Bosea sp. 685: one gene and its partners. The main gene of each other region encodes a partner of the protein of the gene in region 3 in a complex. Links are inferred from orthologs where the notes say so. Each region holds a gene or a part of one and is shown on either strand. Other genes may lie near its edges. The genes, in order: dnaN, RMR04_RS30145 and RMR04_RS14330.

What was found.
Region 1: the proteins of RMR04_RS14330 (region 3) and dnaN are in contact, whole or in part, in a cryo-EM structure (PDB 8GIZ), measured with the Escherichia coli proteins. The link is inferred for Bosea sp. 685 from one-to-one orthologs.
Region 2: the proteins of RMR04_RS14330 (region 3) and RMR04_RS30145 are in contact, whole or in part, in a cryo-EM structure (PDB 8GIZ), measured with the Escherichia coli proteins. The link is inferred for Bosea sp. 685 from one-to-one orthologs.

What each region holds. Positions count from the first base shown.
Region 1 is NZ_CP134779.1:6,095,051-6,099,952, reverse strand. What follows is about bases 1,101-4,050. They hold dnaN (DNA polymerase III subunit beta), read left to right. Parts: upstream 1,101-1,992; coding sequence 1,993-3,108; downstream 3,109-4,050. Other genes in these bases: recF (DNA replication/repair protein RecF), read left to right, coding at 3,238-4,050; dnaA (chromosomal replication initiator protein DnaA), read left to right, coding at 1,101-1,827. Also shown: more of dnaA, read left to right, coding at 304-1,100; more of recF, read left to right, coding at 4,051-4,365; RMR04_RS29670 (methyl-accepting chemotaxis protein), read left to right, coding at 4,437-4,902. UniProt on the Escherichia coli protein: Confers DNA tethering and processivity to DNA polymerases and other proteins. Acts as a clamp, forming a ring around DNA (a reaction catalyzed by the clamp-loading complex) which diffuses in an ATP-independent manner freely and bidirectionally along dsDNA.
Region 2 is NZ_CP134779.1:6,194,223-6,199,041, reverse strand. Bases 925-3,791 are described here. They hold RMR04_RS30145 (DNA polymerase III subunit gamma/tau), read right to left. Parts: upstream 3,352-3,791; coding sequence 1,498-3,351; downstream 925-1,497. Other genes in these bases: RMR04_RS30135 (Chromate resistance protein ChrB), read right to left, coding at 3,695-3,791; RMR04_RS30150 (YbaB/EbfC family nucleoid-associated protein), read right to left, coding at 1,125-1,445; recR (recombination mediator RecR), read right to left, coding at 925-1,015. Also shown: more of recR, read right to left, coding at 410-924; more of RMR04_RS30135, read right to left, coding at 3,792-4,261; RMR04_RS30130 (COG4280 domain-containing protein), read left to right, coding at 4,383-4,819. UniProt on the Escherichia coli protein: Part of the beta sliding clamp loading complex, which hydrolyzes ATP to load the beta clamp onto primed DNA to form the DNA replication pre-initiation complex.
Region 3 is NZ_CP134779.1:2,725,485-2,728,247, reverse strand. It holds RMR04_RS14330 (DNA polymerase III subunit delta'), read right to left. Parts: upstream 2,036-2,763; coding sequence 965-2,035; downstream 1-964. Other genes in the region: RMR04_RS14325 (aliphatic sulfonate ABC transporter substrate-binding protein), read right to left, coding at 2,172-2,763; metG (methionine--tRNA ligase), read right to left, coding at 1-942. UniProt on the Escherichia coli protein: Part of the beta sliding clamp loading complex, which hydrolyzes ATP to load the beta clamp onto primed DNA to form the DNA replication pre-initiation complex.

The DNA of each region.
Region 1 (4,902 bases), 3.4 Mb from region 3 along the record:
ATCGCCGGGCGGACAGCAATGGCCACCGGGGATTTTCATAAGAAATGAGGGTGTTTGGCTCGCGACCCAGGGGGGTTGGAGGATGCGGCTCTTTGTCTTGTCAGATTGAGATGAAGTGCGGCTTCGTCCCGCGGCGGGCTTTCCAGGCGTAATCGACAGGAGCGAAGGCAGGCCCCCCTGCGAGCGCGCAGCGTTCGCGGAAAGCCTGTTCTATCGACCGGACAGTAGCGCCGGCGAGGCTGCCGCATTGCGGCGGTTCTCGCTCAAGCGCGCCAATTTTTTAAAAGAAACGGGGCAACACACATGTTTGAACGGCAGGAGACAGTGGCAGCGATCGAGGCAGTGGCGGCGCCGCTTCCCTTGATTGCAGCCACGATCACGGAGACGATCGCCCCCCTGCAGGGTTCGCTCGGGGAGGCCTGGGACCGCGTTCGCCGCCGCTTGCGTGCGGAGCTTGGCGAGGACGTGTTCTCGAGCTGGTTCGCCCGCGTCGAGATCGGCGGGCTCGTCGACAGCGTCGCCTATCTGACCGTGCCGACCCGTTTTCTGAAGAGCTGGCTCGAGGCGCATTACGCCGAGCGTCTTCAGGTCAATTGCCAGGCCGAACTCGGCGCCGTGAATGGCGTCATCCTGTCCGTCCGCCAGGTGTCGCGTGACAGCGCCCCGGCTCCGGTGCGGGAGATGGCCGCCGCGCGTCCGCGCTCTGCGGTGGCTACGCCCGTGGCGGCTTCCGCTGAGGTCCGTCATGGTGAGGCAGCGACGCCATGCGAGCGCGACATCGTCGACGCTTGCGGCACGGTGCTCGACCGGCGCCTGACCTTCGAGAACTTCATCGTCGGCAAGTCGAACCAGCTCGCTTTCGCGGCTGCCGAGCGTATCGCTGCGGCTCCTGCCGGATCGACGCCCTACAACCCGCTCTACATTCATGCCGGCGTCGGCTTGGGCAAGACGCATCTGCTGCAGGCGATCGCTCAGGAGGCGCGCCGCCAGGGCAAGCGCGTCGCTTATTTCACCGCCGACCGCTTCATGTACGGCTTCGTCGCCGCGCTGAAGTCGCAGACCGCGCTCGCCTTCAAGGAGAAGCTGCGCGGCATCGACCTGCTCGTGGTCGATGATGTGCAGTTCATCCAGGGCAAGTCGATCCAGCAGGAGTTCGGCCATACGATCAATGCGCTGATCGACGCCGGCAAGCAGATCGTCGTGGCCGGTGACAGGCTCGCCAATGATCTCGAGGCCCTGGACGAGCGCATTCGCTCGCGTCTGGGCGGTGGGCTCGTGGTCGAGGTCGGCGATCTCGACGAGACGCTGCGCGGCAAGATTCTTGGCGGTCGGTTGGCGGCGCTGCATGCCGCCCATCCGAATTTCCACGTCAATCCCGATGTCGTCGCCTATGTCGCTTGCGTCGTCGCCACCAATGGCCGCGATCTCGACGGCGCCGCCAACCGCTTGCTCGCCCATGCCACGCTGTCTGGCCAGGCGGTCACCCTGGAGACGGCCGAGGCCGCGATCCGCGATCTGGTGCGGACCCGCGAGCCGCGCCGCGTCAAGATCGAGGACATCCAGAAGCTGGTCGCAACGCGCTACAATGTCAGCCGGGCCGATATCCTTTCGGAGCGGCGGACGGCGGCGGTGGTGAAGCCGCGCCAGATCGCGATGTATCTCTCCAAGGCGCTGACCCCGCGCTCCCTGCCCGAGATCGGCCGCCGGTTCGGCGGGCGCGATCACACCACGGTGCTGCATGCGGTGCGCAAGATCGAGAAGGCGATCACCGAGGATCGCTTGCTCCATGACGAGGTCGATCTCTTGAAGCGCATGCTGCAGGAGTGAGCAGCAGGAGTGAGCGACGGGCATTGAAGCCCCTCCGCCCGCTTTGATTGTGATTGCCGGCGCGCCTGCCCTTGCGCCGGTGGCGCGCCTCCGGCAATGTCGCGGGCCATTCCGCCGCCCGCGCCTCCTTGGCCCGGGCGCAATCACGCCAGAAGACTAAGAGATATGAAGGTCACGGTCGAACGTTCCACGCTGCTGAAGTCGCTGGGCCACGTGCATCGCGTGGTGGAGCGCCGCAACACGATCCCGATCCTGTCGAACCTGCTGCTCAGTGGAGCGGAGGCCGGCCTGAGGCTCAAGGCGACCGACCTCGATATCGAGGTCGTGGAAACGATCGCCGCCGATGTCGCCGAGCCCGGCGCGACGACCGTCCCGGCCCATACGCTGTACGATATCGTCCGCAAGCTGCCCGACGGCGCGCAGGTCTCGCTTGAGACGACTGGCGAGACCGGGCTGACCCTGCGCTCGGGCCGCTCGCGCTTTCAGCTCCAGACCTTGCCGGAAAGCGACTTCCCCGACATCACGGCCGGCGAGATGGCGCATCGCTTCGTGCTCCCGGCGGGCGAGTTCAAGCGCCTGATCGACAAGACGCAATTCGCGATCTCGACCGAGGAGACGCGCTATTATCTGAACGGCATCTATCTCCACACGCTCGATGTCGAGGGCCGCAGCCTGCTGCGCGCGGTCGCCACCGACGGCCACCGTCTCGCCCGCGTCGACACCGCAGCGCCTGCAGGCGCTGCCGGCATGCCGGGTGTCATTATCCCGCGCAAGGCCGTCTCCGAAATCCAGAAACTGCTGGAGGACGGCGAGACCGAAGTGGCGATCGAATTGTCCGCGACCAAGATCCGCGTCGCGACCCAGGCCGTTGTACTGACCTCGAAGCTGATCGACGGCACTTTCCCCGATTATCAGCGGGTCATCCCCAGCGGCAACGACAAGCGATTGACCGTCGACAAGGGTGATTTCGCGGCCTCGGTCGACCGCGTCTCGACGATCTCCTCCGAGCGCGGCCGGGCCGTGAAGCTCTCCATGGCCGATGGCCGCATGACGCTCTCGGTCACCAATCCCGATTCCGGCTCGGCGACCGAGGAGATCGAGGTCGACTATGATGCGAGCCCGCTCGATATCGGCTTCAATGCCCGCTATCTCATGGATATCGCCGCCCAGCTCGATGGCGACACGGCCCTGCTCAAGCTGGCCGATCCCGGCTCGCCGACCGTGATCCAGGATCGCGAAGGCGCGTCTGCGCTCTATGTGCTGATGCCGATGCGCGTTTAGAGCATTGCGCGAAAAAGTGGGCACCGGTTTTTCGCTGGAGCAATGCTCTAGATCCTTGGAATCGATCACGTTTTTTGCATTCGGGCGTGACCGTCCGAATGCGACGTGATCTAGCCGGCATTCAGCGTCGTGACGGCCGTCGCGCGCCTGATCCTTCAGGATTTCCGCTCCTACGAGGCTCTTGATCTGACGATCGAGGGCCAAATCGTTGCGCTCGTCGGCGAGAATGGAGCGGGCAAGACCAATCTGCTGGAAGCACTTTCGCTGTTTGCGCCTGGGCGCGGCTTGCGCCGCGTCGACCTTGCCGACATGGCGCGCCAGGGCGGACCGAGCTCTTTTGCCGTCTCGATCGCGCTCGCCGATGACGGGCCGCGCCTGGGCATGGGGCTGAGCGAGCGCGATGGCGAGGGCAAGCGCAGCCGCCTCTCACGCATCGATGGCGTTCCGGTCGGCTCGGCGCTGGCCTTCAGCGAGCATCTGCGCCTGGTCTGGCTGACGCCGGATGTCGATGGGCTGTTCAGGGGCGCCGCCGGCGACCGCCGCCGCTTCCTCGACCGGCTGGTGCTGGCGGTCGACCCGACGCATGCGACCCGCTCGAACGCGCTGGAGCGCGCCTTGCGCTCACGCAACCGTATCCTCGAGGAGACGCCGCATCAGACGCAATGGCTCGACGCCGTCGAGCGCGAGGTCGCCGAGCTTGGCGTCGCGGTCGCCGCCGCCCGCGCCGAGACGGTGGCGCGCTTGAGCGCGATCATCGCGGAGACCCGCGATGACGCCTCGCCCTTCCCCCATGCGGAGCTGGCACTGGCGGGCGAACTCGATACTCTGGTGGCACAGCGGCCGGCGCTCGACGCCGAGGATGAGTACCGCGCCTTGCTGCGGCAGAGCCGGGCTCGCGACCGCGCCGCCGGGCGAACGCTGATCGGGCCGCAGGCCTCGGATCTCGAAGTCCGCCATGCGCCCAAGGACATCCCCGCCGAACTGGGGTCCACCGGCGAACAGAAGGCGCTTCTGATCGGCCTCGTGCTCGCTCATGCCAGGCTGGTCGCTGCGATGAGCGGCATTGCCCCGCTCGTGCTGCTGGACGAGATCGCCGCCCATCTCGATCCGCGCCGGCGGGCGGCGCTCTATGACGCCCTGCTCGCGCTCGGCTGCCAGGTCTGGATGACCGGGGCCGACCCGGCGCTGTTCTCCAGCCTGCCGGAGGGGTCTGAGCGCTTCCTGGTCAATGCCGGGCGTGTCGTCCCGCTGAGCTGAGATTGCCCTGTGGTGGGAGGCCGCGCGGACCCAGCAGGGACGGTTAACCATTTTTGACGAGAGTGAGGGCGATGCAACCGTCGCCGCCCTCCTTCACGGCTGCCGAGGCCGCTCTCGCCGCTCGCCTTCTGGCGATTCTGGAGCCGCATTTCGACGCTTCGGTGTGCTCGCTCTACAGGAAGACCTTCGGCAGCGGCGAGCTCTGGCGGCATCAAGAGACATTTGCCGACGAGGCGTTGAAATACCGCTATCTGTTCGGTCTGCGGCTCGATGCGGATTATCTCGCGGCGAAGAAGCGGATCGTCGCCCGCGCCAATGGCGGCAAGATCCACCTCGCCGATTACCCGCAGTTCTTCCTCGAGGATTTCTCCAACTTCCTCGCCGTCATCGTCTCGCTTTGGAAGCGGCGCTGGGGTCCGATCGATGACGCCCTGCGCGTCTTCTGCAGGCTGATGCTGACGGATATCTCGTTCTCGCTGGCTTGCTTCGACGAGGCGATCGAAACCGAGACGGAAGGCCGCCTGAACGCGATCGAGC
Region 2 (4,819 bases), 3.5 Mb from region 3 along the record:
AAAGGCGGCATGACCACCAAGATCCTCGCGCTCACCGATGCGCTCGGCAACCTTGTGCGCTTCCAACTCCTGCCTGGCCATCGCTTCGATACGGTGGGCGTCGAGCCACTGATCGAGGGTATCGATTTTGGCGGCCTGATCGCCGACAAGGCGTTCGACAGCAACGTCATCGTCGCCGATCTCAATAAGCGCGGCGCCAAGGTTGTCATCTCGCAGCACCCGCGCCGCACCAAGCCGCTGCCGCTCGACCGCGAACTCTACAAATGGCGCCATCTCATCGAAAACTTCTTTTGCAAGCTCAAGGAGTTCAAGCGCGTCGCCATGCGCGCCGACAAAACCGACCAAAGCTTCTCAGCAATGATCTACCTCTCTGCTGCCGTCATCAATTCTCGATGAATCCCCACAAGCCCTAGAAACCCGTACGCTGCCTAATCGCGGCGGCGAGTGTGCCGTCGTCGAGATAGTCGAGCTCGCCGCCGACCGGCACGCCATGGGCGAGCTTGGTCACCTTGACCGGCAGATGCGCCAGAAGGTCGGTGACGAAATGCGCCGTGGTCTGGCCGTCGACCGTGGCGTTGAGCGCCAGGATGATTTCCTTGACCGCGGGATCGGAGGCGCGCGCCACCAACGCCTCGAGCGTCAGATGCTCGGGCCTGACGCCGTCCAGCGCCGACAGAATCCCGCCCAGCACGTGATAACGCCCCTGGACCGCGCCCGAGCGCTCCAGCGCCCAGAGATCGGCGATGTCGGCGACCACCACGATCTGCCCGTCGTCGCGGCGCGTATCGCGGCAGAGCGAGCAGGGGTCGCTCGTATCGATATTGCCGCAGTTCGAGCAGACGACGATACGCTCGCGGGCAACCGCCATGGCTTCCGAGAGCGGGCCGAGCAATTGCTCGCGCTTCTTGACGAGGTGCAGCGCAGCGCGCCGGGCCGAACGCGGCCCGAGCCCCGGCAATTTGGCCAGGAGCTGGATCAGGCGTTCGATCTCGGGGCCGGCGATGGCGCGGGACATGTGGGGCCTTGAGGCTCGCGTCATGGTCGGCCCTGAGCCGACCAACTCTTCATCCAGAGGCATTCCTGCACAAGATGCTCGGGTCAAGCCCGAGCATGACGGCGGAGCCTCAAAACAGCTTCATGCCGGGCGGGATCGGCAGGCCCTTGGTGATCTCGGCCATGCGCTCCTGCATGACCCGCTCGGAGCGGCCGCGCGCATCGCTGCAGGCGGCGACGATCAGGTCTTCCAGGATCTCGCGCTCATCGGCGAGCATCAAAGCCGGGTCGATCTTCACAGCCTTGACCGCGCCCTTGGCCGTCATGGTGACGCTGACCATGCCGCCGCCGGCGGCACCCTCGACTTCGATGGTGTCGAGCTCGGCCTGAACATTGGCCATCTTCTGCTGCATTTCCTGCGCCTGCTTCATCAGGCCCATCATATCGCGCATGGTCGCTTCTCCCGTAGTCCCTGACTGCTTTTGGAAACCGGATATCGGAAAATCAGAAATCGATGCCGTCGAAATCCGGCTCGCTATCGTCGAAGAGCGGCTCGGCCTCGGGCAGATAATCATCCTCGGAGGACGCCGCGGCAGGCGCCTCTGAGGCCGCGGCGCGCGGATCGCGGACATCGACGATGCGCGCGCCCGGAAAGCGCTCGAGCACCGCCCTGACCGCCGGATGCGAGGCCGCGTCGCTCTCGCGCCGGTCCTTCTCGGACTCGGCCTGCTCGCGCAGGGTCGCGCCGCCCTCGGCGGTGACGACCGCCACCATCCAGGTCTGGCCGGTCCATTCCTTCAGCTTGCGCGAGAGGTCGGTGGCAAGCGTGCGCGATGCGCCCGAGGTCACGGAGAACTCGATCCGGCCGGGCTCGAAGCGCACCGGGCGGACATCGCGCTCGAGCGCGATCTTGAGCGTGATGTCGCGATGCTGCGAGGCAAGCGCGACGACATCCTCCAGCGAAGCCACCTGCACGAGCGGCTGGGCCATGGCGCGCGGGGCAGCCATGGGAGCCGGCATCGGGTTGGCGCTGGCGAGCACCGGCCGCGCGGCCAGCGCCGTATTGCCGCCGCCCGAGGGCGGGCGCGGCGCGGAGGAGGGCGCGCCATTGCCGCCGGACATGGCTCCGGAGCCGTCGCGCAGCATCTTCAGGGCCTCGTCGGGCGTCGGCAGATCGGCGGCATGGGCGAGGCGCACCAGCACCATCTCGGCCGCCATGACCGGCCTGTCGGCCTGCTTTACCTCGGTGATGCCCTTGAGCAGCAATTGCCAGGTCCGTGCCAGCACGCGGATCGACAGGCGCTGGGCGAAATCGCCGCCGCGCAGGCGCTCGGCCTGGTTCAGCGTGTTGTCCTTCAGCGCCTCGGGCACGAGCTTGAGGCGCGTCACCAGATGGGTGAATTCGGCGAGATCGGTCAGCACCACGACCGGATCGGCGCCAGCGTCATATTGCGCCCGAAGTTCGCCGAGCGCGGCGGCGATGTCGCCCTTCATCACCACCTCGAACAGGTCGATGATGCGAGCCCGGTCGGCGAGGCCGAGCATGGAGCGGACATCGTCGAGCATGATCGTGCCCGCCGCATGGGCGATGGCCTGATCGAGAATCGAGAGCGAATCGCGCACCGAGCCCTCGGCCGCGCGCGCAATGGCCGCCAGCGCCTCGTCCTCGGCCTCGACGCTCTCGGCCTTGCAGATGCCCGAGAGATGCGACACCAGCAGGCTCGCGTCGACGCGGCGCAGGTCGAAGCGCTGGCAGCGCGACAGCACGGTCACCGGAACCTTGCGGATCTCGGTCGTCGCGAAGATGAAGCGCGCATGCGGCGGCGGCTCCTCCAGCGTCTTCAGGAAGGCGTTGAAGGCACCGGCCGAGAGCATGTGCACCTCGTCGATGATATAGACCTTGTAGCGGGCCGAGACCGGCGCGTAGCGCACCGCGTCGTTGATCTGGCGGACATTGTCGACGCCGTTATTGGAGGCGGCGTCGATCTCCATCACGTCGATATGCCGGCCCTCGATGATGTCCTTGCAGTGGATACCGAAACGGGCGAGGTCGGTCGTGGGCGCGCCGCCGCCATCCTCGGTCTGATAGTTCAACGCGCGCGCCAGGATGCGGGCGGTCGTGGTCTTGCCGACGCCGCGCACGCCGGTCAGCATCCAGGCCTGGGGAATGCGGCCGGCGCTGAAGGCGTTGGTGAGCGTGCGCACCATCGCGTCCTGGCCGATCAGGTCGCCGAAATGGGCGGGGCGGTATTTGCGGGCCAGCACGCGGTACGGCGTCGGCGCAGCCGCGGCGGGCGCCGGTTCGAAGCCGGCAAAGCCGGGTTCGTCTGTGGAGGCGGCGTCGGTCTCGTCGGTCATCAGACTGCTTTCGCCAATCGCGAGGCGACGGTCAACGCTTAGTGACGGTCAAGGCCTGGTGACGGTCAAGGCCTGGTCTTGTCGCGAATGGCCTGAAGGGCGTCGCAGATGGCGCAATCGCGCCGCCAGGCCGCATGCCGATCATACGCATGAGGTGGGAGGCTGGACGAAGACCCGTTCGGTCTCGTTAGGGCTGCTTCCTTCCGGACCTGACCCGGTTGGCGAGTGAGACGTCCCTCGCCAACCTCCCGGGCGCTATATCGGGGATGTCGCGCCCGAGCGCAAGCCTGCCCTGTGTGCAAGCCTGCCTGTCGTTGTTCCCGGTTCAAGCGGACTCCCCGGTTCAAGCCGACCTGGGCGGCTCGGAGGGCCGGTTCTCTTCCTGCGCCGCGAAGACGTTATGGGCGTAGGCGTCGAGGATGGCCTCGGAGCGGGCGAGGCGCTCAGCCGCCTCATCGGCGCGCGGGGCCTTGTAGAAATCGAGCTTGCGGATCTTCTCGATCCAGTTCTTGAACTTCATCAGTTCCTGCTCGTTCTCCTCGAGCTCGGCGAAGGTGAAATGCGAGACGCGGGTCTCCTCCGCGATCTCGGCCTCGAAGGCCACGCATTTCTCGACGAACTCCTTGTACTCGTCGTCGCGGTCGGCATTGAAGCGCCCGATGATCTTCTCCTCCTGCTTCTGGTCGAGTCCGACCGTCGCCAGCAGCAGCGCCTCGCCCTCGGCCTCGGCGATCTCGTTCTCGACCACCTTCAGACGCCGCAGATGGTCGTCCGTCTTCGGCAGCAGGCAGACGCCGCCCTGCAGATAGACCGCACCCATGCCCTTGAGCTTGCGCCAGACCGAGACGCGCTTGCGGGCCGGCTCGGCCGGGATCTTATAGGTCAGCAAAAGCCACTCCAGCGACGCCATGGAACCTCTTGAATGTTACGGCCGTTACATTTACAAGCGATCAAACCGACCGCTGGGCGAGAGCCATTGTGACAGGCTTCCTTCCCTTCGGCCAGCCGCCCCTGCAAGCGAGCCCCAGCCGATGACCTGGACGACAGCTGCCCCCGCCATATCCGCCGCCTTCCTCGCCTCGCTCGTCGAGGTGGTCGAGGCCTTCACCATCGTGCTTGCGGTGGGAACCGTGCGCGGCTGGAAGCCGGCCCTGACCGGAACCGCATGCGCGCTCGCCGCGCTCGCGCTGCTGGTGCTGGTCCTCGGTCCCGTGCTCGGCAGTATTCCGCTGCAAGCGTTGCAGCTCTTCATCGGCGTCCTGCTGCTGCTGTTCGGATTGCGCTGGCTGCGCAAGGCGATCCTGCGTTCCGCCGGCTTCATCCCGCTGCATGACGAGCTCGCAGCCTTTGCGAAGGAGACGAATGCGCTCAACGCCGCGAGAGCGCGCGAGCGCGAGGCCAGGCATCTCGACTGGATGGCCGGCCTCACCGCCTTCAAGGCCGTGATGCTCGAGGGCATCGAGGTCGT
Region 3 (2,763 bases):
CGTGAACGGGTCGACGACATTGCCCAGCGACTTCGACATCTTCTCGCCCTTGGAGAGCAGGAAGCCGTGGCCGAAGACGCGCTTGGGTACCGGAAGACCGGCAGACATCAGCATGGCGGGCCAATAGATGGCGTGGAAGCGCACGATGTCCTTGCCGATGATGTGGACATCGGCGGGCCAGTAATGCCAGCGCGGATTTGTTTCGTCGGGGAAGCCGCAACCGGTCAGGTAGTTGTTGAGGGCATCGACCCAGACATACATTACGTGGTTCGGCGCGCCTGGAACCGACAGCCCCCAGTCGAAGGTGGTGCGGCTGACCGAGAAATCCTCCAGCCCGCTCCTAACGAAGCTGACGACCTCGTTCTTGCGCGTCTCCGGCGAGATGAAGTTCGGCACCTCTTCATAGAGCTTCAGGAGACGGTCCTGATAGGCGCTAAGGCGGAAGAAATAGCTCTCCTCCTCGACCCATTCCACCGGGGTGCCCTGCCCGCCGAGCCGCGTTCCGTCGGGCTGAAGCGTGGTTTCCTTCTCGGCATAGAAGGCCTCGTCGCGAACCGAATACCAGCCGGCATATTTGGCGAGGTAGATGTCGCCATTGGCTTCCAGGCGCCGCCAGAGCTCATGCGTCGAAGGCAGATGGTCTGCGTCGGTGGTGCGGATGAAGCGGTCGAAGGAGCAGCCGAGCCGCTGCTCCATCTGCTTGAAGCGTTCCGCGATCTGATCGACATAAGCCTTTGGAGCAAGGTCATTTTGTGCCGCGGTACGCTGCACCTTCTGGCCATGCTCGTCAGTCCCGGTCATGGCGAAGACGTCGTAGCCGTCGAGGCGCTTGAAGCGCGCGATCGCGTCCGACGCCACCATCTCATAGGCGTGGCCGATATGGGGGGGACCATTCGTGTAGTGAATGGCGGTCGTCAGATAGAATTTGGGCGCCGTGGCCATAGTCCGGTCCGAAGGGTTCGCTTCACGCTGCGCGCGAGCGGGCAACCGCATCCGACAGATCATGAAACATTGTCATCACGAGAGGGCGGCGATCGAGGTTATAGGTGTCCACCTCGCGGGCCGCGCGTCCCAGCTTTTCCCATACCTCCGCCAGCGGTGCAAGGCGCGCCGGGCTCGCAGCCGCATGGGCATGGAGATGGTCGCCGAGCCAGCTCTGGATGGTGTCGATCATCACCGCGAAGTCGCCCTCGCCCGCCTTGCCGGCGACGTCCTCGGCGAGCGCCAGCAAGGCAGTGAGGTCGATGCCGGGAAGTGCGTCGAGCCGTGCCCGCACCGCCTCGACCAGTGCAAGCGTCTCGGGATCGACATAGGTCAACGCGCGGCGCACCGAGCCGTCGCTGAAGCTGGCGGCGCGCAACAGAGCCGATTCGTCGAAGGGATCGCCCATTCGCTCCAGCGCAATCCGGCCGGCCTGCGCGATAGCAGCCTCATCCAGAGCCTCGAAGGTCAGGAGCCGGCAGCGCGAGCGGATCGTCGGCAGCATGCGGCCGGGCGCATGCGCTACGATCAGGAAGAGCGCGCGCAGCGGCGGTTCCTCCAGCAGCTTCAGCAAGGCGTTGGCGGCCGAGCGGTCCATATCCTCGGCGGAATCGACAATGGCGACGCGCCAGCCGCCTTCGGCCGCGCTCGAACCGAAGCGGTCGAGCACACGGCGAACCGAATCGACCGGGATATTGCTGGTGTAGCCCTTGCCATCGGGTTTCTGCGTCCGGCGCAGCACGTGCAGATCGGGATGCGATTGCGCCATGATGCGCCGGCTCGCGGGATCCGCTTCCGCCATCGCAAGCGAAGCGGCATCGGCCGCGCGCCGGGCCGGGTCGCCGGCCGCCAGCATGAAACGCGCGGCGCGATAGGCGAAGCTCGCCTTGCCGATGCCTTCCGGGCCGCCGAGCAGCCAGGCATGGTGCATCCGGCCCGAGCGCAACGCTTCGAGAAAGTCCTGCTCCTGCGTCCCATGCCCGACGAGCGCCAGAGTCTCGCGCGGGTGCGGGGCGTTCGGCAACCGGTCGGGTTCGTCGCTCGTTGCGCGCATCAGGCGTCCTGTGGCAATGGCAGGCGCTGGTGGAGCACAATCCTGACCGCGACGGCAAGCGTTTCCGGCACGGCCGTTTCGTCAAGCAAGGCGGCTTACAGCCAGAAGCGCTGCACTGGCTCCCTCCCCTCCGCTCCTATTCCTTCAGCCTGACGACGCCATTGGCGACATCGGGCTGCTTCGGGATGATCTTGCTCGCCACATACCAATCGGCGATACGCGCAATCTGCGCGACATCCGCCTCCGAGACCGCGCGAGTTGGCACAGCGTTGTTCGCACCGAGCGCAGGCGCAAGATCCGCCGGCAGGCTCATCGCCTGGGCCCAGATCGCTCCGGCCTCGGCCTCGTGCTCCAGCGACCAGGCGTTGTCCTGCTTGGCTATGTCGAAGATCACTTGCAGCAGCGCAGCCTTTTCGGAGGCAAAGCTCTTGCTGGCCATGAGCGTGACGGCATTCTCCGAACCGATCTCCGCACCATCGGCCAGAATGCGCGCGTCATAGCTCTTCAAGGCGATGGAGATGAAGGGATCCCAGGTCGCCCAGGCATCGACATGCCCCTGGGTGAAGCCCGGGCCGCTATCGCTTGGGCTGAGATAGATGCGCTTCACGGCGGACGCATCGATCCCGTTGCGCTCCAGCGCCCGCATCAGGAGATATTCGCCGGTGCCGCCTCGATTGACCGCGACGCTGCGGCCGGAGAGATCCTTCAGCGTCTTGATTGGAGAATCG